Stieleria sp. JC731: one gene and its partner. The protein of the gene in region 2 interacts with the protein of the main gene of each other region in a pairwise test. Links are inferred from orthologs where the notes say so. Each region holds a gene or a part of one and is shown on either strand. Other genes may lie near its edges. The genes, in order: rpe and eno.

Evidence for each region.
Region 1: the proteins of eno (region 2) and rpe interact in binary tests that used the Escherichia coli proteins (3 or more experiments, as listed by UniProt). The link is inferred for Stieleria sp. JC731 from one-to-one orthologs.

Annotation. Positions count from the first base shown.
Region 1 is NZ_JAJKFQ010000002.1:204,416-219,750, forward strand. The notes cover bases 5,778-8,625. They hold rpe (ribulose-phosphate 3-epimerase), read left to right. Parts: upstream 5,778-6,780; coding sequence 6,781-7,470; downstream 7,471-8,625. Other genes in these bases: LOC67_RS06615 (NAD-dependent epimerase/dehydratase family protein), read right to left, coding at 5,778-6,400; LOC67_RS06625 (histidine phosphatase family protein), read left to right, coding at 7,467-8,060; LOC67_RS06630 (bifunctional alpha/beta hydrolase/class I SAM-dependent methyltransferase), read right to left, coding at 8,122-8,625. In the rest of the region: endonuclease/exonuclease/phosphatase family protein, read right to left, coding at 1-61; DUF4112 domain-containing protein, read left to right, coding at 284-658; hypothetical protein, read left to right, coding at 648-1,247; hypothetical protein, read right to left, coding at 1,193-2,002; hypothetical protein, read right to left, coding at 2,020-5,100; more of NAD-dependent epimerase/dehydratase family protein, read right to left, coding at 5,300-5,777; more of bifunctional alpha/beta hydrolase/class I SAM-dependent methyltransferase, read right to left, coding at 8,626-9,987; CDP-alcohol phosphatidyltransferase family protein, read right to left, coding at 10,009-10,620; phosphatase PAP2/dual specificity phosphatase family protein, read right to left, coding at 10,664-12,001; phosphatidate cytidylyltransferase, read left to right, coding at 12,170-13,147; lysophospholipid acyltransferase family protein, read left to right, coding at 13,159-13,809; IRE (iron responsive element), read right to left, coding at 13,909-15,335. UniProt on the Escherichia coli protein: Catalyzes the reversible epimerization of D-ribulose 5-phosphate to D-xylulose 5-phosphate.
Region 2 is NZ_JAJKFQ010000011.1:1,011,458-1,026,777, forward strand. The notes cover bases 7,787-10,619. They hold eno (phosphopyruvate hydratase), read left to right. Parts: upstream 7,787-8,477; coding sequence 8,478-9,761; downstream 9,762-10,619. Other genes in these bases: LOC67_RS20680 (riboflavin synthase), read right to left, coding at 7,787-8,319; LOC67_RS20690 (P-II family nitrogen regulator), read right to left, coding at 9,966-10,268; tgt (tRNA guanosine(34) transglycosylase Tgt), read right to left, coding at 10,265-10,619. Also shown: M16 family metallopeptidase, read left to right, coding at 1-1,749; hypothetical protein, read right to left, coding at 1,861-2,673; hypothetical protein, read right to left, coding at 2,861-4,279; mog (molybdopterin adenylyltransferase), read right to left, coding at 4,961-5,503; M24 family metallopeptidase, read right to left, coding at 5,500-6,636; 16S rRNA (adenine(1518)-N(6)/adenine(1519)-N(6))-dimethyltransferase RsmA, read right to left, coding at 6,706-7,626; more of riboflavin synthase, read right to left, coding at 7,693-7,786; more of tgt, read right to left, coding at 10,620-11,377; tetratricopeptide repeat protein, read right to left, coding at 11,543-12,874; MarR family transcriptional regulator, read left to right, coding at 14,039-14,293; PAS domain-containing methyl-accepting chemotaxis protein, read right to left, coding at 14,445-15,320. UniProt on the Escherichia coli protein: Catalyzes the reversible conversion of 2-phosphoglycerate (2-PG) into phosphoenolpyruvate (PEP). It is essential for the degradation of carbohydrates via glycolysis.

The DNA of each region.
Region 1 (15,335 bases), on a different replicon or contig from region 2:
GGAGGAACGGTAGGCTGCTTTTGAATGAGCTCTTCTTACGACGTTTCGAAAAAAGTCCCACTCCGGCCTCCTTGCCGAATCCGCTGTGTCGTGCAACCTAATGGAACGAAGTTGCCAAAGGAATGAATTTTGCGAGTTGATGTAACCTGCTGCCTAAATGACACCAAACGTTCCGAACCACCCAGCCTTGAGGACTTTTCCCCAAAACCGGTCAGTGCGCCTACGGAACGCAGGTTACGTGCCGCTATAGAGAACAAACCGCTCCAGGGGCAATAGCAATCCAATGTCAGAGTACGAAAACATTCGACGCAGAGTCGCAAGGGTCCGCCGGATTGCGTCTTGGCTGGACAGTCGCTTCGTTATCCCCGGAACAGGTATTCGTCTGGGGCTCGATAGCCTTGTGGGTTTGTTGCCAGGGGCTGGTGACGTGGCGACAGCAGTCGTTAGCCTGTGGCTGATTGTCGAAGCCGCCCGAATGGGAGTTTCCTTTCGAACTCTGTTGAAGATGTTTATCAACCTGTTCGTCGATTCGACGTTAGGAACCATCCCGATCGCGGGGGACGTGTTCGACGTATTCTGGAAGTCCAATAACCGCAACGCAAAACTATTGGAAAAAGAGGTTGAACGAATTTACGGAATCCGCTCCGATGCCGAGTAATTCATCCCCAAACGACATCCCGGATTCCGAATCCCACGACGGCATCCATCCACCGGATGCTCAACACGACACTTGGCGATTTACGTTGCTGTGTCACCGAATCGGGAACGCCTTCAAGCGAACCGAAGGTGCGAAACCTAATTCATTGGATCAGGCGAGCTTGGTTCGCCAAACTGAAATCGCTGCTGGTGAATGCCACTGGGACTGGCTTTTTCAACATAGCCATTCGGAAAAGCTCTGGACCTGGGCGACAGACCCATTGATCACCCAACAACACGCGACAGAGCCATTCAGCGTTTGGGGAAACCACCAAGCGATCCGGCTTGCCGATCACCGACAGATTTACCTGGATTTCCAAGGAGACATCGGTGGCGATCGCGGTACGGTTGAACGAATTACGTCCGGCATCATTCGTTCAACCAGTCGCAACGAAGAGCAGTTCACATTCCGGGTAAAAATCCAAACGTCGACGTTCGACTGGGGAGCGACGGACATCGAAGTCGCTTTCAAAACAGACAACGCAAGGCCGGACCGTCAATCGATCGCGACGCCTTCGCCGTGGACGCTGTGGATTGGAAAAGTCAGCTGAGAATCACGTCGATCTTCCGCCGATGCGATTCGATAGACCGCTCCACGTGGTTCGAACTCCGCGAGAGTGCCTTCGCCTGACCGTCCTGCAAAACTGATTTGCCCTTCGGCAAGTTCGATGAATTCGACAATCACTGGCGAAGCATCCATCCCTTCGTACTTCTGCGGGATGTCGATCAACGCGACGGTCTCTCCGTCATGCGTATCCCAACGAAGATTCAGACTCGATTTGGCAAAGATCTTCGAAATGCTGTCTTGAATGCTGACCAAGGGCAGTGGCAGCGCACCGGCATAAATCGAGTTAATTTTGATTGCCAAGCAGTTGGGTTGATCCGTCATCTGAATTCCCAGATCACAGGAAACGACACCTTCAAAGCGACGGCTTTTGATTTGGGCGGCGGCAATGATGTTGCCTTCGTCGATTTTGATTTGCGGGTCCTGCAGTCCCTTGGCTTGCAACTTTTTAAAGTAACGTGGCATCTGATCGATCAACCACGCGTTGATTTGATTTTCAGCGAAGACGGCTTCCCAAAGGCCAGCCTGTTCAACATCCGCTTGCAATTGCTCGACACGAGCCTGCATCTTCTCGCTCGACTGAACGACTTCTGCGGTCGACGTTTTTGATGTCGAAATCGCCCGTTGATAGAACTCGGGGACTTTCTTTGTCTGGCGGTATCCCCACCATGCGCTGATCGACGCTGCAGCAACCAATCCTACGCAGACCAGCAAGACTCGCTTGATCAGACGTTTAAACATGGTGCCTCGCAAGAAAATTAGAATCGAATCGGACGTGGTAGCCAGTCGCGGATTCTTTCCGCAACGCTTTCACGATTTTCTTTGTTTGGACTGTCTTCTGTCGAATTTAGTTCGGCAGTGGGTTGCAGTTCCTTTTCGGAATTCCTTCCTCCGGCACCAGATGATGGTACTCGGACATGTGAGTCTGACTGGGTAAGCAAATGTCGCGCCCATCGGTTACGCAGCAACTCCGCAGCGGGAGCATATTGGCCACGCTGCAAACCCTGGATCGCTAGAAACACTTTACCTTGTAAATGTGATCGTTCCGCCTTTGTTGCAAATTCATGGTGTAGTCGGATTTCATCTATCCACAGTTTACCGGGTGACAAACTGTCGATTGTCAATCGAATTGTCTCTAGATCTGCCGGATCGAGACCGTCGATTTCCAAAACGTTCTTTTTCGTCTGCCATTGGCCATCCGACGGCACTGACAATTGTGAAATGAATCGGACCGGCTCGCCCCCCCGGATGCCTTCCAATGAAACACGAATGTCGTGACTCGGTGGTCTCGGTTTGGCATCGTTCTTAGCAATTTCTGCACCGGCGGCACCTTCTGAAGGATTGCCCGAGAGATTGCTTGCCGCAGTCCCTGACGCATTTGCGATCGTGCCTGCATCCAAATTCAGCATCATCTCAGCAGCAGTTTGCCTGATGGGATTCACCACTGGTTTGGCTTCGGCCCGAATAGCCATCGAAACGGCAAGCCGTCCGGACACAGGAACTTTGATCGGTTCGCTGACAATCCACACGCCGCCATTGATCTGAGCGTTCGAGAACATACGAATCGAATGATCGCCTTGGCTGGCTTCTTGTGCATCGAGCTGGATCGCGTCTGCCGGATACTGTGTATGCATCCAACCGACGATCCCGACTTTTCCGGGAGTCTCAAAGTCTCCGTTGCGCAGCCCCCCATACTCGCCGGGTGAGCCCAATGTGCCAATTTGGTTGACGACGGTTGAAACGAGTGACTTGACGTTTTCTACAGCGAGGTCCTGTGACTGAAAATTTGCCTGCCAACTACGGATCGATAGGTTGGACTCTTCCGCGATCAGATTCATCATGGACGACGGCCCCAAGACGATCTTGTCGTCCGAGGAATAGACCGTACTGCTCACCAAATCGACAAGTCTGACCGCGGACGGTGTTGCCAGTCGCACCTCATTCGTCCACGGAGCCTCGTTGATGATTGTCAATCGAGTGGACTGTTGTGGCCCGGTTGTTGAAAAAACGTGCACGCCCAATTGTGATGATGACGCATCGCTGCTGGGAATCGTTCGCATCGATAGTGGGATCATGCGAATCTGAGCGATTGTGTTTTGAAGCTGAGCGTCAATCGCCACTGGAATCGAATCGGACTTGATCACGATTCTCGCTGGACTGTCACGAACAATACGCTCAATCAAATCCGTGTTACGCAGCGGCTCAACCAGGGCATGTCCCTCTACATCATCAACCGGGCTGATATCGACTACGGCCGCATCAATGGTCTGGGAACCCGGGTGACGAATCACATCAACGGTTGTTCCGATAGATTGGCTCCAGTTCTCAAACGCTTCGAACGCGATTTGGCTGCTCAGTTCTAACTCGATGTTGGATTCGAATTGCACCAACTGTTCAAGTACGCGTCGGTCGATCAGATGATTGTGTGGCTCCGCCCCGCCCAAACGAACGAGAATTTTATCGTACTGAAGCCAACTTGCATGGTCATCGATACGACGCGTTGCCATTTCGATCACATGCAACAAACTGGTGCTCGCGGCAAACCGCCCCGATATCGACGCTCTCGTCGGAGCATCAACCAATTGCCCAGCCCACCGCCATGAGTTGGTCGACCAGATAAGTTCGCGAGTTTGGCCTCCGCCGTCTCCTGACGCTTGTGCTTGTTCTTCCGCACTTTGTTCGCTTGGAAGGGATCGACGGAAAAGCTCAAACGAAAGAATTGAAAAATCGCCAACCTCATTCTGATTTGTCAGACGGACGAACTGAGGCTCACCGCTCCCACGATGCAGCACGTTGACATCGCCAAGCTTGATTGGCTGCGGCAAGGCGGCATCGATTTGTGGAGCGATTGAGAGGAATTGCTCCTGAACCGGACCATCGAACTCCGGTGTCGGTGAAACTTCAATCAGTAACTTCGTGGGCTCTTTCAGATTCGAGGCCGATTGAAGCGAAAGCCTGATTTGACCAAGTTCACCTGACGCTATCGCTGGCATTACCGCGATCACATTTGCCTTCGCCTTCAGAAGCTGATCTTTCAGAGGACTCTCATCTCTCCAACTAGGGATCGGAAGGGATTCACCAACACGTTTTGCACCAGGAACAAACCGAGTCGCGTCAGGAATCCAGCGTGTACCGATCCAATGGTTTGCATCAAAACGCGTCGCAGCGCCGACCGAAATCCAGCGAAGTGGTATCGTTGTCGACGCCCCGAGTTCAAGCTCTGAAGCAACGTTTAATTCGCTTGATGCCGCTTCGACCGTCACCCACGGCGTTTGTATTTGAGCAACCGTCTCACTATCGCGTAGCGAAAAGCGGTCCCAGATCTTGTCTTTGGGTTCTAACAACCGCAAACGAATCTCATAGACTCCGGCTTGGTCTGGGGAATCTGATGCGATTGAGATGGGTTCCGAATTGCCTTCGGAGTCCAACGTGACTTGCGTTTGTTCGCGTGCGACGACATTCCCGCTTTGGACTTGAACCAATTCGTATTGGAGTCGCAATCTGGCGCCGGCATGGCTGGCGAGCGAGTCAATGGAAACAGACAGTGCTGATGAATCGGATACGTTCGTAATCGGCCAGGAAGCCCTCGAACACCTCAGTCGGAATGGCTTGGTTGTTCCATCGTAGAGCGACTGAAATTTGGCGGAACGCTGATGAACATTTGCCACGGGGTTGGCAGCACAAGCTTGCCGCTTACTATCGGCAATGGCAATGATCAGCGAGATGACAACCAAAACATGCAGCAACAACTCAGTTGGCATCACGCGCATCAACAACACGCCTGTCGGCCGATCTCGGAACACATTGCTGCGTTCGCTCGGACTTCCTTGTCCTTGCATCAACATCGTTCAGTGGTTGGATGGGATAGTCAGTTTATGGCTGCGTTGGGAATCGATCGCCCAGTCAGACCGCAAAGTCAATCACGCCCTCCAGGCATCACTTGAGTGCAACGACAGAGATCCGCTCTCTCGTGTCGAATAAATTGCCCCAAAATCAACCTGCAATCAGCGCAGGAACCTGACCTTAGCCGCCGAGCGGCTACGAAGGCAAGACGAATCGATTGCGAATCCATTCAGCCGCATCATCAAGCGTTTTGTCCGCACTACGGATTTCGTAATCCAATTCGCGAATTGCACGTGAACTGTCGTACCAATGGTATTGCCCACTCATCCTGACCTGGGCACTATTGACGTCCGTTTCATTGCCACTGACCTTGGTCCATAAGTCTCCAACGAGCCCCGCCAAGTATTCGACACCGGGTCCCAATGTTTGAACCGGGGGACGGCTGTCCATGCGATTGGCCATTTCCGTCCAAAGCTCGCGGTAAGTCAGATTGTGTCCAGCCATGATGAACTGACGCCCTGATTCACCATCGTAGTCAATCGCGGAAACCACGCCTTTGGCGACATCACGTGAATCGCAGAGGCTACAACCTCCACGCGGTGCCACCGGTTTCCAACTTTTACCGACCTCGATCAGCATCCTTCCGCTGCTTGGTTTCCAATCCCATGGGCCTAGCATGAACCCTGGATGCACGATCACGGCGTCCAGCCCTGATGCGACCGCACGATGAACCTCTTCGGTTCCTGCTCGCTTACTTTCAACGTATGCGCATGGAACTTGGCCACCCGCGTGCGCAAGCGGTGTATCTTCGTCAGCGATCATTTCTCGAGACCCCAGCGCGATCGCGTTAACGGTTCCGATATAGATCAAACGCTTCCTTTGCTGCAAACATGCCTGTGCGATCCGCTTCGTGCCATCTCGGTTGACGCGCATCGATTCCGCTTGCTGCTTCCAGCCAAGATGAATCATGGCTGCACAATGGATAACGGCATCGCAGGATTCGATTGCCGATTCGATCGGAACAGCATCGCCCGATGGCTGCCCATCGTTCTTTTGCCCGTCCGCATTGCTTGTCGGATCGTCTGCAAATTCGCCTTCGATGACCTCTAAAACCTCCAGCCCATCGGTTTGATCAGCTTGGGCGATCGGCTGCTTCGGGTTCAGCTCTATCCCCTGAAAAACCTCTGGATCGGGTCGTTTGCGGACGAACGCGATCGAGTGATAGCCCTGTCGAGCAAGTTCGCGAATGATGGTGTTACCGAGGAGGCCCGTCGCACCGGTGACGAGGATCCGCATATCGATCTCAATATTCGAGGACGAAAGCCGACTCGCGGGCTAGCTTTCGATTCTTTTTTAATGTTGATTTAAATTCCCTTGCCAGGGCATCCAATTAGCCAAGATCGAGGAAATCCGTTTGGAAACGTAGCAGGATTCCACCTTGGCTACCATGTGAACCGGACGAGGTGAATTGACAAGGTACCCACCCGTTGACCAACCTGTCTGCTGATCGATTTTCAGCGGATTGACTCCAGCATCCCCGTTCGGCGTACTTTCGCCCGAACACGGCTCCCGCAGAGCCTTCACTTGGGATTGCTGTCGGTGTCCAAGGATAGGGCCGAGTCCAACCATTTGGCACCGATGCCGATCCGCTTGTCCAAGAAACGAGATTGAACTGCATGTCGCGAGACAAGCTGGATATTATTCGCAAGTCTGCCCCAAGTGTTCTGCCAAGCTTATTGCTGTGTGATTTCGGCGATCTGAAAGGTGAAATCGCACGCTTGGAAGACGCCGGTTCAGAAGTTCTGCACCTGGACGTCATGGACGGAAACTTCGTTGGCAACCTGACCTATGGGATGCCGATTGTCGAAGGAATCCGTCGGCATAGTGACTTGCCAATGGATGTCCATTTGATGATCACGGATCCGTTGTCATACGCCAAACCAATGGTGGATGCGGGCGCGGACCTACTGACGTTTCATGTCGAAGCCGTCGAGGATGCTGCCGCTGTCGCAGCAAGCATCAAAGATCTCGATGTTGGCGTCGGTGTCGCATTAAACCCTGACACCCCATTGAGTGCGATCGAGTCCTGCCTCGATATCGTGGACATGGTTCTAGTGATGAGCGTCAAAGCAGGCTTTGGCGGTCAAAAGTTCAATCCGATTGCACTTGAGAAGCTTCGTTCACTGAAATCGTCTCATCCCGATCTGCTACTGGAAATTGACGGTGGCATCGATGGCGAGACAATCGGCCCGGCTCGCGCAGCTGGCTGCGATCTGTTTGTGGTTGGGTCTGCAATATTCAAGAAAGACGACTACAAGTCTGCGATCTCGCTTTTAGACGCTGCGATCGACGGAGCCGTCTCATGAGCCGAACCGCAACGATGACTCGTGTCTTGCTGATTCGGCCAGGCGCGACAGATTTTGATGAACAGGGTCGCATGAAGGGCTGCCTCGACATGCCATTGAGCTCTCGTGGCGACGAGCAGGTCAATGCGCTCACCGAACAGCTTGCCCACTTTGATCTGCGGACGATCTATTACGCGCCTTGCGAAAGTGCATCGGAGACCGCTCGACGACTTTCCAAGCGTTTGGTTCGCCAAGGCTGTGACACGAAAGTCAAAATGGTCGAAGCATTTCGCAACCTGGATCATGGGCTGTGGCATGGCAAACTGATCGACGAAGTTCGACGAAATCATCCTCGCGTATATCGCTTGGGTATCGAACATCCCGAGGTGTTCTGCGCCCCCGGCGGCGAACCATTGGGCGATGCACGAACTCGCATCAGCAAGGCGATTCGCAAATGCACCAAAAAGGCTCGTGACGGTGTGATCGGACTGATTATTCCAGAACCGCTCGCGTCGGTCGCCGAAAATATCCTCAACGGCGAAGAACTGAAAAGCCTTTGGAAACACGAAACCGATTCGGCGAATTGGACACTGATCGAAACTGAGATTTAATTGGACTCAATGTCCAAGATTGGTTCCGATCAGCAATGCTGCCTAATCAGTGCCTGTTCGATCAAACCTTACGTGCTTTGGCAACGCTAAAGATTCCCCAGCGATCGATCAGCAATCTTTCGCGGTGCATTCCGGCCTCGCGAACAAGTGAGTCCATCTCTCCCTGGCTGCGGCAACGCATCACCCAAGGGTCTCCATCGCGATTGGGTAACACCTTCGCAATCATTTCTTGTTGTGGGTGCCAAGGCTGGTCGGTATAGATCAGCCACCCACCATCGCAAAGCACACTCGCGATTCCTGCCAAAGACTTTTCGATTGGTTGGTTGTCCGGGAACAATTCATAAAGCCCAGAGACGATCACGATCTGAACCGGTTTATCGCCGGCCGCCTTCCTAATTGAGTCGGCATCGAAAGCGTCACTCTGTTTGAATTCGACGCGATCACCGATGCCTAGCGACTTGGAAATTTGCATTCCCTCTTCCAACCCACCAGCATCGCGATCACAGAGCGTTGCGGTGATTTGGGTATCAGAGTTTCGCTTGATCGTTTCCTGAACGTATCGTCCAGGTCCGGCCGCGATATCCAGGATACGAACTTCACCGAATTCTTGAGTTGCTTGGGCGATAGTTTGATCCAGCAGTTGCTCTAGATGAACTTTTCGTTGTCGGATGCCTTTCCAACCAACGGCATCCAGATAACCGCGATCGATCATTCGACCAACGGACGAAATCCCTTCGGCCTTGTCGCGATAAACATGGTCGAGCGACTGACCGCTGTCGAATCCACTTTTCCAACCGATGCGAACACCACGGCTAAGTCGACCGGCCGTATTCAACATTAAGCGCTGCAGCGAATACCAAGCCGACGACGCTATCGACTGCGACTCTTTCAGCTTGCGATACTTTCTTTCGGACGGGATAGCCAATTGCTGACTGCTCGCGGGGATCTTTGGCCCCACGAATTGTCGCTTAAGAAATGCGGACGTTTGCTTGATAACTTGGGCACGATCGCGTTCCCAGAATGTGCTGTGATAAAACCCCTTCAGCTCAACAAGTTGTTTGTCAGAAGACGACAACCCCGCAAAGAATTGTTTCTGCGCATCGTTTCGCACAACATAGTCTTTGTCCGAAACGAACATCAATGTTGGTGTTGTGATCGCTGAAGCATCATCCATCAATCTGGTTGAGCTATCGTACAAGTCCAACAATACGTTGACAGCGATTTGAGGTGAGATCAACGGATCGCTTGCGTAACGCCTGGCTTGATCATGGTCGTGAGTCAACATTTTGGGCTTAACGTAGCTGCTGATAAAGCTTTGGGGCCGAACCTTGTGAAGCAATCGCAACCCCGGAATCGCTAGCGGCACATAAAGCTTGATGCGCAAGGCAGGAGTCGCCAGCACCATTGCTCGCACCGGTCGGGCATAGTCGTGAATCCAAGCCGCCGCCAAAACCGCACCAACGCTTTGACCGACGACACCCATTTCCGAAATTGGCAAACCAAACTTTGTCGAAAGATGGCAAGCGAATTCGTCGGCATCTTGAACCATCCGCGCGAAGCTTTCGGCAGCACCACGTGCCCCCTGTGTCCGTCCATGACCGCGAGCATCCCAGGCGAAAAACCAACAGTCATCGAGCTCACTTGTTTCGACAAACTCCTGCCATCTTTCGGAATGCTCGTGCCCACGGTGAAACAACAAAACCGATCGTTGGCTTTCGCTGGCAGGTCGCCAATAGCGATAAAAGATGATTTGCCCGTCACTTGCAACAAATGAATCCTCGACTGATCTTCGTTCCTTGCAACTGGACTTTGGAGCTTCAGCGATTGAGCGGCTACGGTGCAGGGCACTTGCCGCGATCGGTGCTGACTCGCACCGTTCTTCGGGCTGTTGCTCGGAAACATTTTGGCGAAGGGTGATTGTCGTCACGGCGAAGGCTTTGGTTTGAGTTTAAATCGCGGTCTGCAATTGAAGAGCCTTCCGGCAGCGATTCCAAACGGAGATTACTGACAAAAAGATCAGACAAACCAGATAGCCGCTTGCAACCGATGCATTGATCCATCCGGCTGCCAATAGGGTTGAAAGTAGGCCAACCCAAAAGGCGCGGTCACTCTTTCCCATCGGGCCGTCATAGCGACGTTCTCCACCAACTTGAATCGCGGTCATTCCTGCAAATTCAACAATGACCGCTAGGACCACAAACAGCACCAGCAACCAAACCGAAAGCTGTGAAACCAATGCGAGTGGCAAGTACAAACAAACGTCGCTCACAATGTCCCCGAGTTCATTCAGGATGGCTCCCAAGTTGCTCTTCTGGTTGAACTCCCTTGCCAACATACCGTCGATCGCGTTAAGCCCCATGCGAATTAGCAAGACCACCGGCATCATCGCCAAGGCCCACCAGGACATCGGGAACAGTACGACCAAAAGCCCTTGGCAAACCGAGATCAAGACGGCAAAAAGAGTGACCTGATTCGCCGTCACGCCTTGGCTGGCGAGGAACCTCACGACAGGTCGAAGGACCGATTGAAACTTTGGCTTTAAGTCGTAAACGCTGGGCATGATTTAATCTCGGGTGAACTGTTTGACGGCGACCGGACGGCAACTAAGCCGTCGCGACGGTTCCGAACTGCAAGCAACGTATTTCAGGTCGAACAACAATATCCGGACGAGATAGCCGGATCCGATCGAAAGCCGCTTCGGCTGACCGACATCGCCCGGTTTTGACAAGCCAAGCAGCGACGATCGCGGCGCTACGCGAATAACCGGCCTTGCAATGGATCAGAACCCCACGATGCCGATTGGCTTCGATAAACCTTACCGCAATTTCGATTTGGCTCTCTGTTGGCGCGGTCAGATCAAGAATTGGCAATTCAAGACGCTCAAGTTCCAGCAACTGAGAATTTTCGTTGAACGCGACACAAACATCGACCACCGCACCAATTGCGTTCTGTTCGATTTGGCGTTCTTCACATGCTGTTGGCAAGCGACCAATCCACACGTTGTCGACGACATGATCAGCGACATTTGATCGTCTTGCGTAGTACTTCCAAGAAAGCCATTGTCCTGCGAGCACCGGTCCCATCAATATCCTGGCTGGCCATGAAATCCTGCCATTCTTGCGGCGGTAGATCGAATCGCCCAACTTGAGATAGCCGAGTGCAGTGATGCCACAAGCCACGCCTGGCCAAAGCGTCAGCCAACCACAGCTCGGAATCCAAGCCATAGGTGCGATCAGTAGCAAACTGGCAGCTCCATAGATCGAAGCGATCCCGAAGTCCGGTGTGGCTTTTCGCTTCCATCCCAATCCATCGAAGACATACATCACCACCACCGCCAGAACGAAACCACCAACGACGTCAATAAAGTGATGCTGGTACAGCAGCAAAGTTGATAGGCCGATTAAACAGAACCAAAGATTCATCAACACCCTGGAAAGGCCACGGCAGTGCCTTCCGAAGTGAACCGCCAAAACGGTCCGCAGCGCAATGTGCATCGATGGGCAAAGGTTGAACGGCTTATCCATCGCCGTAAACCAGGTGTAGATCGAACCGAAGAAGCCGCTTGGCTGCGGCCGCTCGACAGCCAGTTCAAGCGGGTAGACCAAGAAGCAAACGGCAGCGACGATCACAATCGCTGATAGTCGCTGGCCCAAGACACGTAGTTCAGAACGAGTGGAACATACAAAGGGCGCGATCACGAAAAACAGATCGATGGACATGTATGGAATGATCATCGCGGGAACAAATGGGATCGCTTTCTCCCATTCGTAGTACCAGGTTCCAACGTCTTGTCGGTAAGAAGTCAAAAACGCGGCCCCACCATAGAACATCAGAAACAAAGCCGATGTGACGGCAGCCACCATGACGGATTCCGGCCATGTCGGCTTGGCATTTGGTGACCGGCTTGCGTCTTTGTCGCGAATTGGCGAGATGGGGTTCATGCGATGTCCCGAGTGCGCGTGTGTGTTTCCACACAAGAGCCTGCTTGTCAGGATTTGTGCGCAGCATGGCGTATCGATAGCGCAGCGGCGGGCTCTTGGGTATCTATCGCTGAGGCGTCCACCATCCGGCGGCACGCCCCCACCAGAATCAACTATCTTGGTAGGTCTATGGAACACCTAGCAATCGAAGTCCGTTACACCCTTTTGGGCATTGCCGTCGCCCTCGGCGCTGCAACCGTGTTGGTCTTGGTCGCAAGATGGTTGTTCAACAAGGATCAAGATGGCGAGCTAACTAGCCGTATCAAAACGTGGTGGGTCATCGTCGGCTTGTTCGTTGCAGCGATCGTCCCCGCAGCAAACTCAGCAGTTTGGCTCTTCGCATTTGTCAGCTTTTTGGCGTTGAAAGAGTTCTTGTCGATGACGCCGACACGTCGGGCAGATCGGCGGGTATTGTTCTACGCCTATGCCACGATTCCGCTTCAGTACTACTTTGCGGCAGTGAACTGGTACGGCATGTTCATCGTGTTCATTCCGGTCATCATGTTCATCGCTTTGCCAGCCCGAATGATCACGATCGGCCGTACCGAAGGATTTCTGAAAGCTGCGGGCACCCTACATTGGGGTTTGATGTTGACAGTTTTCAGCCTGTCGCACGCTGCGATCCTGCTGACCTTTGATCCGACGCTATCCGATTCGGTTCGGCTTATTGGTAGCTACCCTTCCGAAGTCGGCAAACGCCATCCCGGGCCAGGGCTTCTATTGCTGCTGGTGTTGATGACAGAACTGAACGACATCTTTCAGTTCTGTTGGGGTAAATCCTGCGGCGGCCGAAAAGTCGCCCCCACGGTCAGTCCAGGAAAAACCTATGCCGGACTGATCGGTGGCGCTGCAACAACGATCCTCGTCTCCATCATCCTTGGCCCCAAGTTGACGCTGATGGATTGGAAATGCTCTGGCATCGCAGGAGTCATCATTGCGTTTGCGGGCTTCTTTGGTGACCTTTGCATGTCGTCTCTAAAACGCGATCTGAAAATCAAAGACTTCGGCGCGACTCTTCCTGGCCATGGTGGCGTTTTAGACCGAGTTGACTCGCTGATATTCACCGCGCCACTGTTCTTCCACTTCGTCTATTACTTCTACGGCTGAGCCTGTACCGAATGAACCACAAATTGCGATGGCTATTTTTCGCGATCGTCATTCGGCCGTTGATGATCGTCATTCTCGGAACAAACCTAAAGCATCCCGAGCGAATTCCTGGTGATGGTCCGGCAATCATCGTTGCCAACCACAATAGCCATTTGGACGTCTTTGCTCTAATGCACGTGCTCGGCTTGTCGCGTCTCAAGAAGGTCCGACCGGTGGCCGCAGCGGACTACTTTTTAAGCCGACCGCTACGCAGTTGGTTCGCCAGGAAGATCGTCGGAATCATCCCCATTGACCGCAACCAAGTCGGGCGAAGCCCCGACGGTCGGCATCCTCTACAAGACATCTCGGATTCACTGGCCAATGACGAGATCGTCTTACTGTTTCCCGAAGGCACCCGAGGTGAACCTGAACTGCTAAAAGAGCTACAGACCGGCGTCGCACACTTGGCGCGACGTCACCCCGAGGTCCCCATCATTCCGGTTTTCATGCGTGGACTGGGCAAAGCCCTACCGAAAGGAGAGGCGATCTTGGTGCCGTTTCTCTGTGACATCGTTTTTGGCAGCCCACTCCCGTCTGGACTTTCCAAACGCGATTTCATGTGCCAACTGAACGATTCAATCGATTCCCTATCGGCCGAACTCGGTGGTGGCCAATGGGATTAATACTGTCCCCTGGAAATGCGTTCAAGACATAGAGAAAGGCACGAGGTTTTATCCCCGTGCCTTTCATGATTTCCAATTTAGCGAAGTCGCTTCAGTCGATCAGTTCGATTCGACCTCTTCGGACTCCTCATCGGCCCCTGGATCAGATTCGGTCGCTGGTTGTTCTTCCGCGGCAGTATCTTCAGATTCAGCGGCGTCTTCGGCCATCTCTTCAGTCGTAGATTCCGCACCGCCCGATTGATCACCGCCCTCTGCGGAGTCACTTACTTCGGAGTCACTCGCTTCAGCTTCGCTCTCTGCTTTTGACTCAGACGATTGCTCCGGCTCGGACACGGTCTCATTGTCTTCTGCTGCCATCTCAGCATCAGCAGGTTCTTCGGCCGACTCGAGCGCAGGCTCAGCATCAGAGTCAGCTTTGGCTTCTTCTTCAGCAGCCTTCATCGCTTCCAACTCACGAGCACGCTCTTCTTCTTCGAGTTCTTTCTTACGGTTGGCAGCCAACTCGCCCTGTTGTTCACGAACAGTTTTATACGCATCGGCATTCTGGATACCGTTTTCACTGTTCATCATTCGGGCGAACGTTGCCAACGGGAAGTCGTCAGGAAGATCTTCCGAATCAATCGCGATCATGTATCGGCGAATCGACATGTAGAGGTCTTCTGCCGAATCATCGATTGTCAAAATCGGATAGTCGTCGAAGATCTCGGCCCAGATTTCAAACGCCTTCTTGTACTTTTCAATTGCGACGTAGATTTCTGCGTCGGCATTTGCCTTCTCGGCTTCATAAATCAACCGGCGTGCCTCAACCGTCCGCTCTTCTTGCTCAGCCATCGCCAAGCTTTCCCAGTAGATGTAGTTGATTTGGCGACGATAGCTATCGGTCTTTTGGATCTGCGCGTCCAAGTCTTTGATCTCGTCGATCAACTGAATCGCGGTCAGCTGCTCGGCTTGCGGCAGTTGTTTGAGAACCGCTTCACGATCAGGTTCGATCGAAGCGAGAATCGCGGGCATCGCCTGCTTGCCAGCTTCAGTACGTTCTTCAGGGGCTTTGTCATAAACCTTTCGAACATCGATGGGCAACGCGGCGACTTTCTCTTCACGCATTTGCTCGTAGACGTCGCCTGCAACCTTACGGAACTCGTCCAGCTTCTCCGACTTTTGAGCGTTCAGGTCGTTGATACGTCCCAGCTTGATCGAGAAACCATCGTTCGTAGGAACGCTTCGTCGTCCGAACTGCTCCCAGCCTTCGGCTGATTTGGTGTAGGCACGGACGGCACGTTCATCCAACACGCCTTCTTTTTCGATCGCTTCGGCATGCTTAAATAGCCACTTCGGACCGGTTTCGAAAAAGTTGATCGGCGACTGGCGACGGATTTTCACACCTGCATCAACCAGGTCGTAGCCATGGTTCAGCCACAGGCGCCCGACCAACCAGTTATCCGGCTTTTGGTCAGGACCTTTTGCCTCGTTGCTGTCGACGGCGATCCCTTCGTTTGCAAGCGAAGCATGCAGGATCTTGTCTTCAG
Region 2 (15,320 bases):
GCCGAACCCGGTGTTTTGATGACGCTAACCGAAGTCCCACCGGAAGATTCGATCGAAGCAGCCCGCTCAAAGCTGATCTCGATTTTGGAAGAAGAGTTCGCGCAAAACCCGATCACCGAACAGGAAGTGGAACGAGCGAAGCAACAGATTCTCAAGCAACGAGAGTTGGAAGCGGCCGATACAGACCGTTTGGCGATCTCGCTTAGCGAGTGGGCGGCACAAGGCGATTGGCGATTGTATTTCTTGTTCCGTGACTTGGTCGAAGAGCTGACCGCAGAGCAAGTTCAACAGTTCACCCAGAAGTACCTGGTTCGCAACAATCGCACCGTTGGGCTATTTATTCCGAGCGAAAAGTCGGATCGTGTTTTGATCCCCGAGTCACCCAACTTGGTCGCCCGACTCGAAGGCTACAAAGGCCGTGAAGTCATTCAACAAGGCGAGCAGTTCGATCCGTCTCCTGAAAACATCGAGCAACGGACGCAGCGTGGAAAGCTGGACAATGGCATCGACTACGCTTTATTGCCAAAGCAAACACGTGGTGGCGCTGTTAATGTCGTTTTGACATTGCGATTTGGCACGGCCGATAAAATGATCGACCGAATCGGCGCGATCGAGCTGATGGGAATCATGATGGCTCGCGGGACCGACAAGCTCGATTACCAGGCGCTACAAGATGAGCTGACGCGTTTGCGAGCCGAGCTTTCGATCAACACTGTTCCAGGCCTGTTGAAAGTTACCCTGAAAACGAAACGCGAGTTTTTGCCAGAGGTGATCGATCTGATGGGGAATATCCTGCGATCGCCTCGCTTTGACGGAAACGAATTGGAAGTGCTACGCCGTCAGCTGATCACTAATCTTCAGCAAAGTAGCACGATGCCCGAGTCGATCGCACCACGCGACGTCCGACGCCGGCTTTCGCCTTACGAAAAAAGCGATATTCGCTACGTTCAAACGATCGAAGAAGAGATTTCGATGTATGAGAACGTTTCAATCGACGAGATCAAAACCGCATACCAGGAATTGATCGGTGGTAGTCGTGGTGAGCTAGCTGCTGTTGGCGACTTCGATGTTGATCAACTAAAAGACCAGGTCACCGGCATCTTGAACGATTGGCAATCCGAGGTTCCCTATGTTCGTATCGACCGTCCGGCAAATGTCGATGCCGATGGTGGCTTGGATAGTTTTAACACGCCCGACAAAGCCAACGCGTTCTTCTTTTCGCAGGCACAATTGGAGCTGGCCGACAGCTCGCCAGATTATGCCAACTTGGTCTTAGGGAATTACATCCTCGGCGGAGGAGGCTTGAGCAGTCGTCTTGCCGATCGAGTCCGGCAGCAAGAAGGTCTGTCGTATGGCGTACGAAGCGGACTGACGTCTCGTCCCAAAGACGAGCGTGTCGATTTCACGATCTACGCGATCACCAACCCTGAAAACAAAGATCGTTTGATCGAGGTTATTCAAGAAGAGGTCGATCGGCTTCGAAAAGAAGGCGTCACTGCTGATGAGCTGGAAAAGGCCAAGCAAGCCTATTTGCAAGCTGCTCGGGTACGTCGAACGAATGACGGTGCGTTGATTGGTGAGTTGCTCGAAACGATGTTCATGGACCGAACCATGCAATATGCCGCTCAACACGCCGAGCAAATCGAAGCGGCAACGGTTGATTCTGTCAATGCGGCCCTGCAAAAGTATGTCCACTGGGACCGCTTGGTACGGGCCATCGCCGGCGAGTTTGAAAAGGTTGCTCAATAGTCAGTGCATCAATCGCAACGTCTGTTGAGCGACTAAGACGGTAGCTGATGTCCATGCAGTGTCATCCTCCCGGCCACGGGAGGATGACTGGCTCGGCAAACTTTTGGCCGACTAGATCAAAAGCGTCGCTAACAAGAAAGCGGCCAAGCCGATCGGATAGACGATCCCAACGTTTGCCATGTTGGAACCTGTCAAATTATCCAAGGCTTCTTGCGTATCATCTAGTTTGTGCAGCGTCCCTTCGCGTTTCGCTGTCGCATAGACGGCGAAGAACGTGACCATTTCTGGAATGCTGGTCACGAAGCCAAGGACCCAGCCGGCAACGATCGGGTGAATCCCCAATTCACGAACAACCTGTGCGGTGGCATCACCAAGGAACATTCCCGCGATCCCGATCGCGATCAGCGCGGTGCAGGCGATGATGATTCCGAGAGGTAAATTGCCGACCGCTTCTTCGCTGGGAAGGTCATCCTTGCTGGGCGGATTGATCTTGCGGTCAACGAATTGATAAACCGCAAAGAAGCAGAACAAAATCGGTACCAAGTACCATTGCGTGTCCAAGCCCAATTGCATCAGCACGATCGGGACCGCAATCGCCAACGCGGCGAACGCGATTTCGTCAATGAAGCGTCGATTTGCTAGATCGCCAAATTGCCGATAGGTCGCTACCGCAGCAAACATTAACACGCAATTGATGATGTTCGAGCTGGCGATATTCCAAAGTCCCGCCTCCCAGACACCGGAAAGGCCAGCGGCAACCAAGCACACCATTTCGGGGACAGACGTCGCGAAACCGGTTAGCTTTCCGCGCGCCTTGACACTCCAGTGCATCGCACTGGCGACATGGTCGATGCCGCGCAGCAAACCATATTTAACAAACAGAATGATCGCAGCCGCAGATGCGATCATAATCAGGGCGTGCATTGTTTTGTCCCAGTATTCCGGCATGGTGATTCGGGTGATACTTAGCGGTTGGTCCTCTAGGTCAGCCTAGTACACCATCAACCTTTGTCGCCCCTGACTCCGTGAAGCTAGCGTTCTTTCCAAAGGGGATTGCGAAGCAGAAAGCGACTTCTTGAGAGATCGAACCTAAATATCAACACGTCGCTAGCTAGTTCGACGTTGAGTCGGCAACCGCGATCGAACGCAGACGCATTGGGCGATCGAGTTCTTCAGTCGGCGCCGAGACCAGGACCGAGATTGTGGCTTGATCGGAAATCTCAGTCGCATCGACAAAGCCGCTGTGAAATTGATTGTCGATTTGGAGCATCCAGTGAAGGCGATTGTGATCCTCTGTGTCTCGTCCCACCGTCAATAAAACGTCGTCGCTCTCTGTTTTTAACTTCGAAACGGACGAGGGTTTGGCATCCTGCTCGCGGTCTTTGGCAAAGACTTCGATGCCATCGCTATAGGGACGGATTCCGATTTCCACTCCATCGATCGCTAAGCCAAACGAACAACGGTTCTTTGACCCCGATGGTAACGACGATTCAATAATGACGGATTGACCGAGCGCAAGCTTTTGTCGTTGATCAACTAGTACGACTTTCTTTTTGTCAGCCTGAGATTTAATCACCAACGACTGATCAGCGACCTCAAAGACACCATCGTTGTTTTCAAATTCGAATCGCTTTTCCAAAGCTGTCGGAAACTCATCGACTGGAACTGCGTTCTGAGGCCAAGTTTCCGAGTCGGCATTGTTGTCTACTTTGCTGATTTGGATTCCGCCAAGTGGACGAAAGCCATCAGGCGAAGCCTTCATTTGGCTGGCGGCTTCTGAGGACTGAGCTTCAATATCGTTTAGGATATCGCCGAACTTGCTGCCAAGCCCCGAACCCAAGCCGCTTCCTTGCTCGCGTCGAGCCACGATCGGGCTTTTGCGATTTCGTGGCGCAGCGGACGATGAGGGGGCCGCCATCGCAGGGGCCTTTCGCCGAACGTTTGATTCGTTTGGCGATTCGGTGCTTTCACTTTCGGATGGTTCCGCCGCACTGGGTTCGGTAGCGATCGAATCGTTTTTCGCAGAATCGACTTGTCGGACATCGGCAGCGCGACGTCCTCCAGGGTCACGGTTAACCCAGTAGATGATTCCGACGATCGCCAACAACAGCGACGCGCTGATCGCATGGATGTGCCATTGGCTTTGTTTTCGTCTGCGGTAAACCGTTGTTGCGCTCGGTTCAGGACTGGAGTTGTGCTCGGCGGCAGGTTCGCTGGATGTTGGCTGTGATGCGGGCTGAGACGCAGCCGCTTTTAATTGGTCATCGTACGCGGTTCGCTGATCTTCGGATAACAATGTCCGTTTTGCGACCGCAACTTGGCTGAGCAATTGCTGAACTGTTTTTCTTTCCGGTCCTGCGGCGAGTTGGTGCAGATACGCACCTCGCTCTTTCGCGGCAGCTTCGATGCGCTCGGGATCACTTTCGAAGTCGTCGATACCTAACAGGGCGTAGTGATTAGGCGGAAGTCGATCGGACGGGATGTCGAGCCATTCTTGGTAGTAGCGTTGAAGATCCGTAGGACTGGACATGCGAAGAGCGTCAAGCGAGAAAAGGAAATCAGTTCAGGGTGAAGCCGTCAACAGCCGCCTAATCAATTCATGCGTCGTCGGTCACTGGGGAACTAGTTATAGCACCGCTCGGGATTGATTGTTCGGTCACGGTGGTGATTTGGCGTCAAACATCGCCCTGTAGAGTGGTGCGTGTGCAGGCCCTGCGGCGTGATTGGATTAGTCAATCGCAAGCCGCAGTTGGCGATGCAGTGTTGGAGCCGAAGGAAACTCGAGCGAGGCTCCCGCCAGCCGCAGCGGACTAGAAGACACGAAACCGTGGCTAGCGCCAAAACGGCTCAGGTGTGATGAACTGAGCCGTGTTCGCGCTAGCGACGGTTTTGTGATCGTTTAGCTTGTTCAGCCGGCAGAGACGCACACACGTAACCGCACGCTGGCGCGTGGCGGCTGATGGATCAATTGAATTGAGCCGTATTCGCGCTAGCGACGGTTATGTGATTGTTTAACCTTTTCAGCGGGCAGAGACGCACACACCTAACCGCACGCTGGCGCGTGGCGGCTGATGGATCAATTGAACTGAGCCGCGATCGCGCTAGCGACGGTTATGTGATCATCTTCTACGGGCAGAGCCCGTGAGACATTGCATGCGAGGCGGGAGTCTCGCACGAGCCTAACCGCACGCTATCTCTATCTCTACTGATCCTATTTTCCCTTTGGACGGAACGCTTGGATTCGGTTTGGATCCGTTTCCAATCGCGGGCCGTCCATTAGGTCGATGCAATAAGGGATTGCCGGAAACACTGCATCCAAACACTCCGCGATCGCTTTGGGTTTTCCAGGTAGATTCACGATCAAGCTGCTTCCCAGCAATCCGGCGGTCTGCCGCGAAAGGATCGCGGTGGGGACTTTCTCCAAAGACACCTTGCGCATCAATTCGCCGAAGCCTGGCATCATCCGATCGCACACCGATTCTGTCGCTTCAGGGGTGACATCACGCGCCGATGGGCCGGTGCCTCCGGTGGTCACAACCAAACAGCATCCTTGTTCGATACAGAGATCTCGTAGCGTCGTTTCGATTGCAGTTCGGTCGTCAGCGATCACACGTGCGACTGGCTCGAAGGGACTGGTCAGGACTTCATCGAGGTATTGCCGGATCGCGGGTCCGCCAAGATCCTCGTATTCGCCTCGGCTCGCACGGTCACTGACAGTGACGATTCCGATTCGCGCAATTTCGCTATCGCTCATGCCCAGTCCAAACCTTCGTGCAAGCGATTCAAGTTTTCGGGCTGGCCTGGGCGAACCACCAACATGTCTTCGACTCGAACGCCACCTTCAAGTCGTCCGTAAAGGCCCGGCTCGATCGTGAACACTTCGCGTTCGAGTAACTCGCCGCCGCCGTGATCGAGCAGAATCGGCTCATGGACTTCGAGTCCGATCCCATGCCCGGTGCCGTGCTGGATCGAAGGCTCGTCAGTAATGGTTCCGCGCGAGGTTTTGTAACCGGCCGCCATCAACGCTCTGTCGGTGGCTTTGTGAACGGCATCGCCGGAGCTACCCGGAACCAGAGCCGCGGTTGCGGCCGCTTTGGCAGCGACAACGGCGGCATGCATGCGTTTAACTGTCTCGCTTGGCTGGCCGTTGACGACCGTTCGTGTGCAGTCACCGCAGTAACGCGTTTGATTGTTCGTGGGGAACAGATCGACGATGATTGGGGTATTGGTCTTCAGCGCTCCGCTACCGGCATGGTGGCAATCGGCCACTTGCGGGGCCATCGCAATGATCGCGCCGTGTGACATCGAATACCCGCGCTGCATGAATTCGCGAGCGGCCATCGATCGAACCACTTCACTGGTCAGCGATTCGCCTTGCGAAGCCAAGGTGCCGTCGCCGAGCACGTCTGCCGAAGCGATCGTTTCGCAAATCTGCCGCATCACCGATTCAGTAACACTTTGGGCTTCTGCGAGCCAATGAATTTCCTGTTCTGTCTTTTGACGCCGATCGACAACGCCAAGATCTTTGTCGTAGTCGACATTGATGCCTTGTTGGCTTAAATGCCATGCGAAGATGAAGGGAAATGTCCGGTCGACGGTGACGGACTGAAGTCCTTCCTTGACGCAGAACTGTGCCAGTGCCTGCGCGGTTGCGGTTTCGCGATCCGCGTCGAGGCCATTTGCAGGTGCGAAGTCGGCGGGACAGAACACCTGTGCGGCGTCACTATTTTCGCGAACGCGATGCATCTCCAAGTCACGGACGATGGCGAACTGCTGAGACGGCATTTCGATCCAAGCGGCAGGATCACCCAGGCCAACTCGAAGGCGTCGGAACAGGGTCGGGTTTTTCTCGGCGATGCCGGCAAAGAGCTTTGCGTTTTGACTCACGGCGACGGTTTTTTACAGTTGGGTGTTGGCAGAGGTTGACACAAAATCGTTGCTACGATCGCGTCGGTTTTATTGATCGCTCGAGTGTTCCGCTTCGGCAACCCGCAAGCTTTCGACCAGCGTCTTGATTTGCTCAACGGAAAGCTGTTCGGCGCGTGAGTCTTCGTTGTGTCCAAGCTGTTGCAGGATTTCGTCAATCACGGACTTATCCAGTCTTCCTTTCATCGCGCTGATAACGTTGCTACGTAGAAATTTGCGACGGTGAAAGAACAGCGCGCGAACGGTTTCGTGAAAGTACTTCAGATCGGGAATGGTGTCGCGTTTGGCTCGATCAAGGTCCATCCGTAAAACTGCGGAGTCGACTTTGGGGCGTGGCCAGAAGACTTTGGGACCGAGCACGCGAACGATTTCGGCGTTGCAGTTTGATTGGATCCAGATACTCAGAGCGCTGTAGTCCTTCGTGGACGGCTGGGCAACGATCCGTTCGGCGAGTTCCTTTTGGATCGTCACGACCATCGAATCAGGCGCGGGGGTTTGGTGCAGCAAATTCGAAATGATGGGTGTCGCGACGTTGTAAGGAAGGTTGGCGACGAGCAGGAATCTCGCTTCGTCCCCGATCCGCTGCATCGCCTCGCGGATCGATTCCATCACATCGTCACGCAGTGAATTTTTGTTTCGCAGCGCGTCGCCTTGAATCAGTTTGACATTCGGGCGATGCGCCAATTCTTCGCTTGCAAGCTGATGAAGGTTCTTGTCAATCTCGACGGTCAGGACCGCGGCGGCTTTATCAGCGAGTTGACTGGTCAGCGATCCGACACCGGTCCCGACTTCGAGCACGACGTCGTTGGGTTGTATTTCTGCCGAGTCGGCGATCAAGTTGACGAGGTTTAGATCGATCAGGAAGTTCTGTCCGTATTTCGAAACCGGTCGTAAGCCGGCTTCGCTAAGGCGACGGGACAGATAGCTGGCGGTTTGGCGTGGTTGATTCAAAACGTATGTGCCTGTCTTTGTTGACCCAGATGTTTGTTGCCCCAATGTCCGCGGGTGGCGGTTGGTCTAGCTGGGAGCATTGAAGGACTGAATTTGTTCGTCTGAAAGGAGTCCGAGCGATCGTTGGACGTATTTTGCCAACAGGTCTGTTTCCAAATTGACTTTGTCGCCGACGTTCCGTTGGCCAAGCGTGGTAACGCTCAGGGTGTGCGGAATCAGCGCGACCGTAAAACTGTCTGCGTCGGCATCGACGACCGTCAAGCTGATTCCGTCGATCGCAATACTGCCTTTACCCACGACCTGTGAAGCGTACTGTGTTGGCAGCCGAAATCGAAGGGTTGCCCATGGGGGATCCTCGGTCCTTTCGATCAATTCGCCCAGCGTGTCGACGTGACCGCTGACATAATGGCCCCCCATTCTTGCCCCGACCGCTAGCGATCGTTCCAAGTTGACTTGGCTATTTTTTTCCAGTGAACCCAAGTTGGTGCGTGACAGCGTTTCCTCACCGGCTTCGAAATCAAGCACGTCCGAATCGATCGCGACAACTGTCAAGCAGCATCCGTTGACACAGATACTGTCGCCGAGACTGGCATCAGAAGCGATCAATTCGGATTGAATTCGAAGACGTTTTCCGGGTGGTGCATCGATCAGATCGACGACCGTTCCCATCGTTTCTACGAGACCAGTGAACATTGTGGACGAACCAAGGGTGTAAATTGTCGCCAAAGCGGTCGGCGGGTAGTCACTTGAGCCTGCATTGGACAGAATGCCGCCCGAACCGACAAGCGTTGGCTTTAGGCATTCCCCCCTTAACACACCCCCAACCGAACCAATTTGCAAGAGGAATTCCGATGTCCCTGATCCAAGCGATCCACGCACGCCAGATTCTCGACAGCCGCGGAAACCCCACGATTGAATGCGAGGTCCTGTTGGAGGACGGTGCGCATGGTCGTGCGGCGGTCCCCAGCGGTGCCAGCACTGGCGCCCACGAAGCTTGGGAACTGCGTGACGGCGATAAGTCTGTCTTCCTCGGCAAAGGCGTTCTGACCGCGGTCAACAACGTCAACGAAAAGATCGCTAGCGAACTGCAAGGCATGGACGCTCTGGACCAAGCCGAAATCGACGCCGCGATGATCAACCTGGACGGCACGGACAACAAGAGCAACCTCGGTGCTAACGCCATCTTGGGCGTTTCTTTGGCAACCGCACACGCCGCCGCCGCTTCGACCGGCCAACCTCTGTATCGCTACCTCGGTGGCGTCGGAGCACGTTTGCTGCCCGCACCGATGATGAACATCATCAACGGTGGTGAGCACGCGGATAACTCAGTCGACATCCAAGAGTTCATGGTGATGCCGCTGGGCTTCGAACGTTTCAGTGACGCACTGCGTTGCGGAACCGAAATCTTCCACAACCTGAAAAAGGTTCTCAGCAGCAAAGGTTACAACACCGCTGTCGGTGACGAAGGCGGTTTCGCTCCTGACTTGAAGAGCAACCAAGAAGCTCTAGACGTCATCATGCAAGCGATCGACCAAGCTGGTTACAAAGCCGGCGAACAAGTCTGGATCGCTCTGGATGCCGCATCGACCGAATTCTACGACCGCGACAAGCAAAAGTACTCGATCGACGGCAAGGAACTGTCGGGCGACGAAATGGTCGACTTCTTGGCCGACTGGTGCGAAAAGTACCCCATCTGCAGCATCGAAGACGGTTGCGACGAAGACGATTGGGCCACCTGGAAGAAGCTGACCGAGCGAGTTGGCGACAAGGTTCAACTGGTTGGCGATGACTTGTTCGTTACCAACGTTCAACGTCTGCAAAAAGGTATCGACGAAGGAATCGCGAACAGCATCCTGATCAAAGTCAACCAAATCGGTTCGCTGACCGAAACCATCGACTCGATCCAACTGGCCGCTCGCCACGGTTACACCGCCGTCACGAGCCACCGCAGTGGTGAAACCGAAGACAGCACCATCGCTGACTTGGCAGTTGCATTGTGCACCGGCCAGATCAAGACCGGTTCGGCTAGCCGAAGCGATCGTATGGCAAAGTACAACCAACTGCTCCGCATCGAAGAAATGTTGGGCGACGCAGCTCTTTACGGCGGACCACACTTCGCTGCCAAGCTGAAGTAGTCTCTGCCAAATTGATTGACGCCTTTTAGGCTTGTCAGACAAAACTATCGAAAGGGTTCCGGCAAATGTCGGAACCCTTCTTTAATGGGTATGAGTCGATGCCGCGCTGGTGTGCGAGCGAAGAAGACTCTTTGGCCGCCAGCTTATTTAAGCCGAAACGCGCCAGCTTGTTTCTGACAGAGCCATTGCTGGCCGAGTCGTCGCCTACTGAAATACTTCCACTGGCAGGGTGAAGACTTTGCCATCACCGATTCGGCCTGTCCGTGCCGCCGCGACGACCTTTTCGAGAATCTCTTCGTAGCGAGATTCGTCGACCCACATCACGATTTCCACCTTCGGTAGAAACGCTTCGGAGAACTCGGTTTCTTGGTACTCGTCCAAGTAGCTTTTCTGACGCCCGTAGCCCTTCACCTCGCTAACCGAGATGGCTTCCAGCGGCGCACGCTTAAGTGATTCGAGAACTTGTTCGGCCAAGTGCGGACGAACGACCGCAATAATCTGTCTCACTGCATCCCCCACAGTCGTTTCTTTTCGGCGATGTATTCTGTCAGTTTACCTGCTTCGATCGCAGCTCGCGCCCCAGCCATCACACGTTGGTAGTAGTGCAGGTTGTGCAGGGAAAGCAAACTCGGTCCAAGCATTTCTCCGGCGATGAAGAGGTGACGCAGATAGCCGCGGCTATGTCGCGTGCATGTAAAACAGTCACAGGTCGGATCGAGGGGGGAAGTATCCGTTTTGTGAACTGCGTTTCTGATCTTAACGTGTCCGTGTTCGGTAAAGGCGAATCCGTTTCGCCCATTTCGGGTTGGCATGACGCAGTCGAATAAGTCGATGCCGCGTTGAATGCTCTCGAGCAAGTCGATCGGCCGACCGACTCCCATTAGATAGCGAGGTTTGTTGGTGGGAAGTTCCGGCGTCGTCGCTTCGGTGATTCGGTACATCTCGTCGGGAGTCTCGCCGACGCTTAGTCCTCCCACGGCGAAGCCTTCGAAATCCATCGTGGCCATCTCGCGGGCGCACTGTTGGCGAAGCTCGACATCGAGACCGCCCTGCACGATCGCGAACTTTGCTTGGTCGTCACGGCTGGCGTGCTCTAGGCAGCGGCGTGCCCAACGGATCGATCGCTCCATCGCGTCCTGGACTTCGCCTTTTTCGGCTGGCAGGGCGACGACGTGGTCAAGCACCATCGCGACGTCGCTGCCCAGGGCTTCTTGGATCTCGATTGAGTATTCCGGTGTCAGGTTGACGATGGCTCCGTCGATGTGGCTACGGAAGATCACGCTTTGTTCGCTGATCTTGCTGATGTCTTTGAGTGAAAAGACTTGGAAGCCGCCACTGTCGGTCAGGATCGGGCCATCCCAAGAGAACATCGCGTGCAGTCCGCCGAGTGCGCGAACGATTTCAGGACCGGGACGCAGTCCCAGATGGTATGTGTTGCCCAGGATCATATGGGCGCCGGTCGATTTGACCTGATCGATCGTGAGGCCTTTGACCGTCCCTTGAGTCCCTACGGGCATGAAGCCCGGCGTTTGAACCGGTCCATGTGGCGTTTGAAAAGTGCCGCGTCGCGCACCGGTTTGAGGGTCGGTCTGGTGCAGGTCGAAGCGGAAAGTCATCAAACGGAACGGTGCAATTCGGAATGCTCGGCAGCCCATCGGGTGGGCATCATAAAAACAAAGGCCGGATCCGCAGTTGGTGTCGGATCCGACCCGTCGTTTGGTCGTTGGCGATTTGCCAGAACATCACTGGAGGATGATGTTCAGTGCAATACGGCAGCTTTCTCAGTCACCACGAAGCTTCAAACCGAGGTCGGTCAGCTTTTCGCGAACTTCGGTCAAGCTAGTCACACCAAAGTTCTTGCACTCAAGAAGCTCGTCACCGGTTTTACGAAGCAATTCGCCGATCGTGTTCAGTTGCAAACGAGCCATACATTTGCGTGCACGAACGGAGAGGTTCAGATCCGAAATCGGACGCTCCAGCATCGCCTGCTCGTCGGGAGACAGGTGGCTGGTGTCGACCGGTGGGTCGGCAGTTTTCTTTTCGTGTGCGAACTGACCGAGCTTGAGGCCCTTGGAGGTCAGCATTTCGCGAATTTCGATCAAGCTGGTTTCGCCAAAGTTTTTGCTCGACAGCAGCTCGGATTCGGTCGTGCGAGTCAGATCGCCGATCGATTCGATGCCCATCTTCGACAAGCAGTTGCGGCTTCGAACACTGAGTTCAAAGTTCGCGACCGGCATTGCCAAGGTTTGAGTCAGGCGATCATTGCGACGCTGCATTTCTTCGTCGTACAGCATGTTGCCGTTTGCCGAAGCGTCTTTGACGTACAGGCGAGTACGCGGATCGTGTGGATGTGAATCCAGGATTCGCTTGTAGCAAGCTTGCGCCTTATCGAATTCGTTGCGGTCTTCGTAGATCAGCCCAAGGTTGATCAGTGCACCGACTCCGGTTGGGAACGCTTTCGCAGCCCGCTCGTAAAGCTTGATTGCTTCTTCGTCGTTGCCCATTCGATCGTTTTCCCATGCCAAGCCAAACAAAGCTCCCGCATGGTTTTCGTCGGTTTGGACAGCACGCTGGTAAAGCGTGATTGCTTCTTCGCGACGACCGCCGAGGTAAGCAACCGTCGAAGCACGTTGGTACATGTATTCGGCAGTCTGCTCGGCAGGGCCAAAGATGTCGTCGAGCAACATCATGGCCTTTTCGATTCGGCCTGCATATCGATTTGATTCCGCGATGAAGATCTTGCATTGATCTTCGTTGTATCCCGCGGTCTGTGCTTTTTCGTAGGTTTGAATGGCATCATCGTAACGCTTCAGCTCGAACATACTTCGAGCGGCGTAGAACAATGCCGTCGCGCTGCCGTCAGCAGCTTGCAGAGTTCCAAGTGACTCCGAGAAACGGCCCAACAGGAATTGGCAAACACCCATTTTGGTTTTGCCAGCCGGTGTGATGTTCTCGTCGTGTTCCATTTCGGACACGGCATCGCGAAGTTCGGCAAAATGACCGTAGTTCTCCGCGATCATCTGACGAATCTCCACTACGTCATTCGGGCCGAACGAATTGTTCGACAGAATGAGTTCTTTCAAGTCGACGACGTCCAGTTCGACTTCATTCATCAGGTCCAGTTTCTCCTGCCCGATCGGCGATGGGCTGTTGAAGGACATAGTGGCTTTCGGTGGTCTCAACGGTCGAGACACGCCGAAGCTGGGGCTAAACGCGTGGGGAATCTCCCCAGGATTGGAATATTTACCGAAAAAAAAGTTTTTTGTCGAGTCGTGGCACGCGGATCGCTCAGATTCGGGCACAAAACCCGCCAATTTTTGTCCAGATAGTTGGCTTCGGTACGCCTTTGCGTCGATTTTGAGCGTTTTTGGAAGATTCCGGCCCTGAGAATTTTATCCGTGCGAACACTGACGGTCGGGCAATGCTCTCTTCTTTTCGCACGCGTGGTGCATGACATCGCTTGCCCCTCCAGTGCTGGGTTCGTTGGCAAAGCTGATGTGAGTTTGCTTTTGTTTTCCACCCACGCCTGAATTCGCTGGCGCTCGACAACTGATTTAAGTAATTCCTGCCAACGTGAAAAACACATCGAAAGCACCCTGGTCGAGACAGGAATCGTTTTGTAATTTGCTGGACATCGATCACTTCGGCGTCCGATATAGTTCGGCACAAGTGAGCATGCCGACGTAGCTCAGCTGGTAGAGCGTCGCATTCGTAATGCGCAGGTCGCCGGTTCAAATCCGGCCGTCGGCTCTTTGGCATCCTCAAAGCGAAATCACATTGCCTTTCTAAGGCTGTTGCTTTTTAAGATTTCGCAGCCCACGGACCCAGATCATTCGGACCGCCGGTTCGCTCTTCTGTTCCGGTCCTATCAGTGCTTCCTGTCAAACAGTGAAGCACGTCTGATTGTACCTTGGTCGATTAACACAGCGAAGACATGTGGTTTTTCGCTTGAACCGGTTTAGCGATGGGTAACCAGCAAGTATGCGTGTGAGTTTGTCCTGTCGACGAACGCAACCAAACAGCGTCATCTGTGCTGAAATCGCCACTTGCGATTTTGGTTGGACAGCAGGCTGATTTGTGCTGTCGCGTGGAACTTTGAGAGGCGAGGTCGGTGTTTCCTCGCTGTGTTGAGACTATCTTGGATGCTCGCTGTTTGCAGTGATCGCTGTAACTTCGGCTAAGCCCTTCCTGCTATGGAGCTCAGCCTTTTATAATCAAGTTCGCGGATCAATATGTGCTCGTTTGACGGACAATCTTCTCGGCATCTGGAGAAAGAAATGGACCCACAATCCGATGAATTCACATACAAGCAGGGCCAATATCTCGCATTTATCGATGCGTATGTCAAATTGAATCGGCGTGCACCAGCAGAGTCAGATTTCCAACGCTACTTTCGCGTATCACCGCCAACGGTTCACAACATGAGCAAGACGCTCACAGCAAGGCAACTGATTGAGCGGAAACCCGGAGTCGCACGAAGCATCACATTGCGAATTGACAGCGATAGGATCCCGCCGCTTGATGAGGCATGACACGATGATCGGGCCGTAGCAACATCTTTTACTGACGCGACACGTAGAAAATCAGCGAACCGAGATGTGAAAGGCAGCCGCTGAAAACACCGGTTGCGAAATCCTGGTTTCCCGGCGGCGGCTCCATTGCCGCCGCCGTTCAAGTGGCTAGCTAGATGCGGAGCATCGTTGCCGTTTGATTTAGGTTGGCCATCGTTGCTGATTGTTCTTCGACGGCAGCGGCAATCGAGTGCATGCTTTCGGTGACGATTCGAATGCGTTCATTCAAACTGGATGAAGCTTGGACATTCGACGCGATCAGGGTGCGAATGTCGTCGACCGTTTCGCCAATGCTGTCGGTCGCACTCGCTGTCTGTTTGGCAAGTTCCTTTACCTCGTTGGCAACCACCGCGAATCCCTTGCCGGCTTCACCGGCACGAGCGGACTCGATCGTGGCGTTAAGGGCCAGCAAGTTTGTTTGTTCGGCCAAGCCACGGATCGTTTCGACTACGTCGACAATCAATTGGCTACTCTGTTCGAGTCGGGTAACGGATTGAACGTTTGACGAAATCTCTTCTTCCGTCTTGGTAACTTGGTGAGCCGTTTGGGTCAGTTGTGAAGAGATTTCGTTGATCGTTTCGACCATCTGTTCGATGCTCGTTGCGACCGCTTCGCCGACCTGGACATTGGATGTCTCTTTCTCGACCGCGTTTGTGATCTCTTTCGCAAATTTCAGAATCTTGAAGGGCTTCCCGTACTGGTCCAGCAGCGGGTAGTAGCTTGCGTCGAGCCAGATTTGAGTGCCGTCACTTCGAATGCGACGGAATCTTCCCGAGTGCGGTTCACCGCTGCGGAGCACTCGCCAAAACTGCTCGTAAGCAGCGCTTCCGGCTTCATGCGGATCCATGAAAATGCGGTGGTGCATGCCGACGATTTCATCCTCTGATCGATATCGCATCGCTTGCAGGAAGTTGTCGTTTGCCTCAATGATTGTCCCGTCCATGTTGAACTCGATCACCGCCTGGACGTTACTGATCGCGTCGAGTTT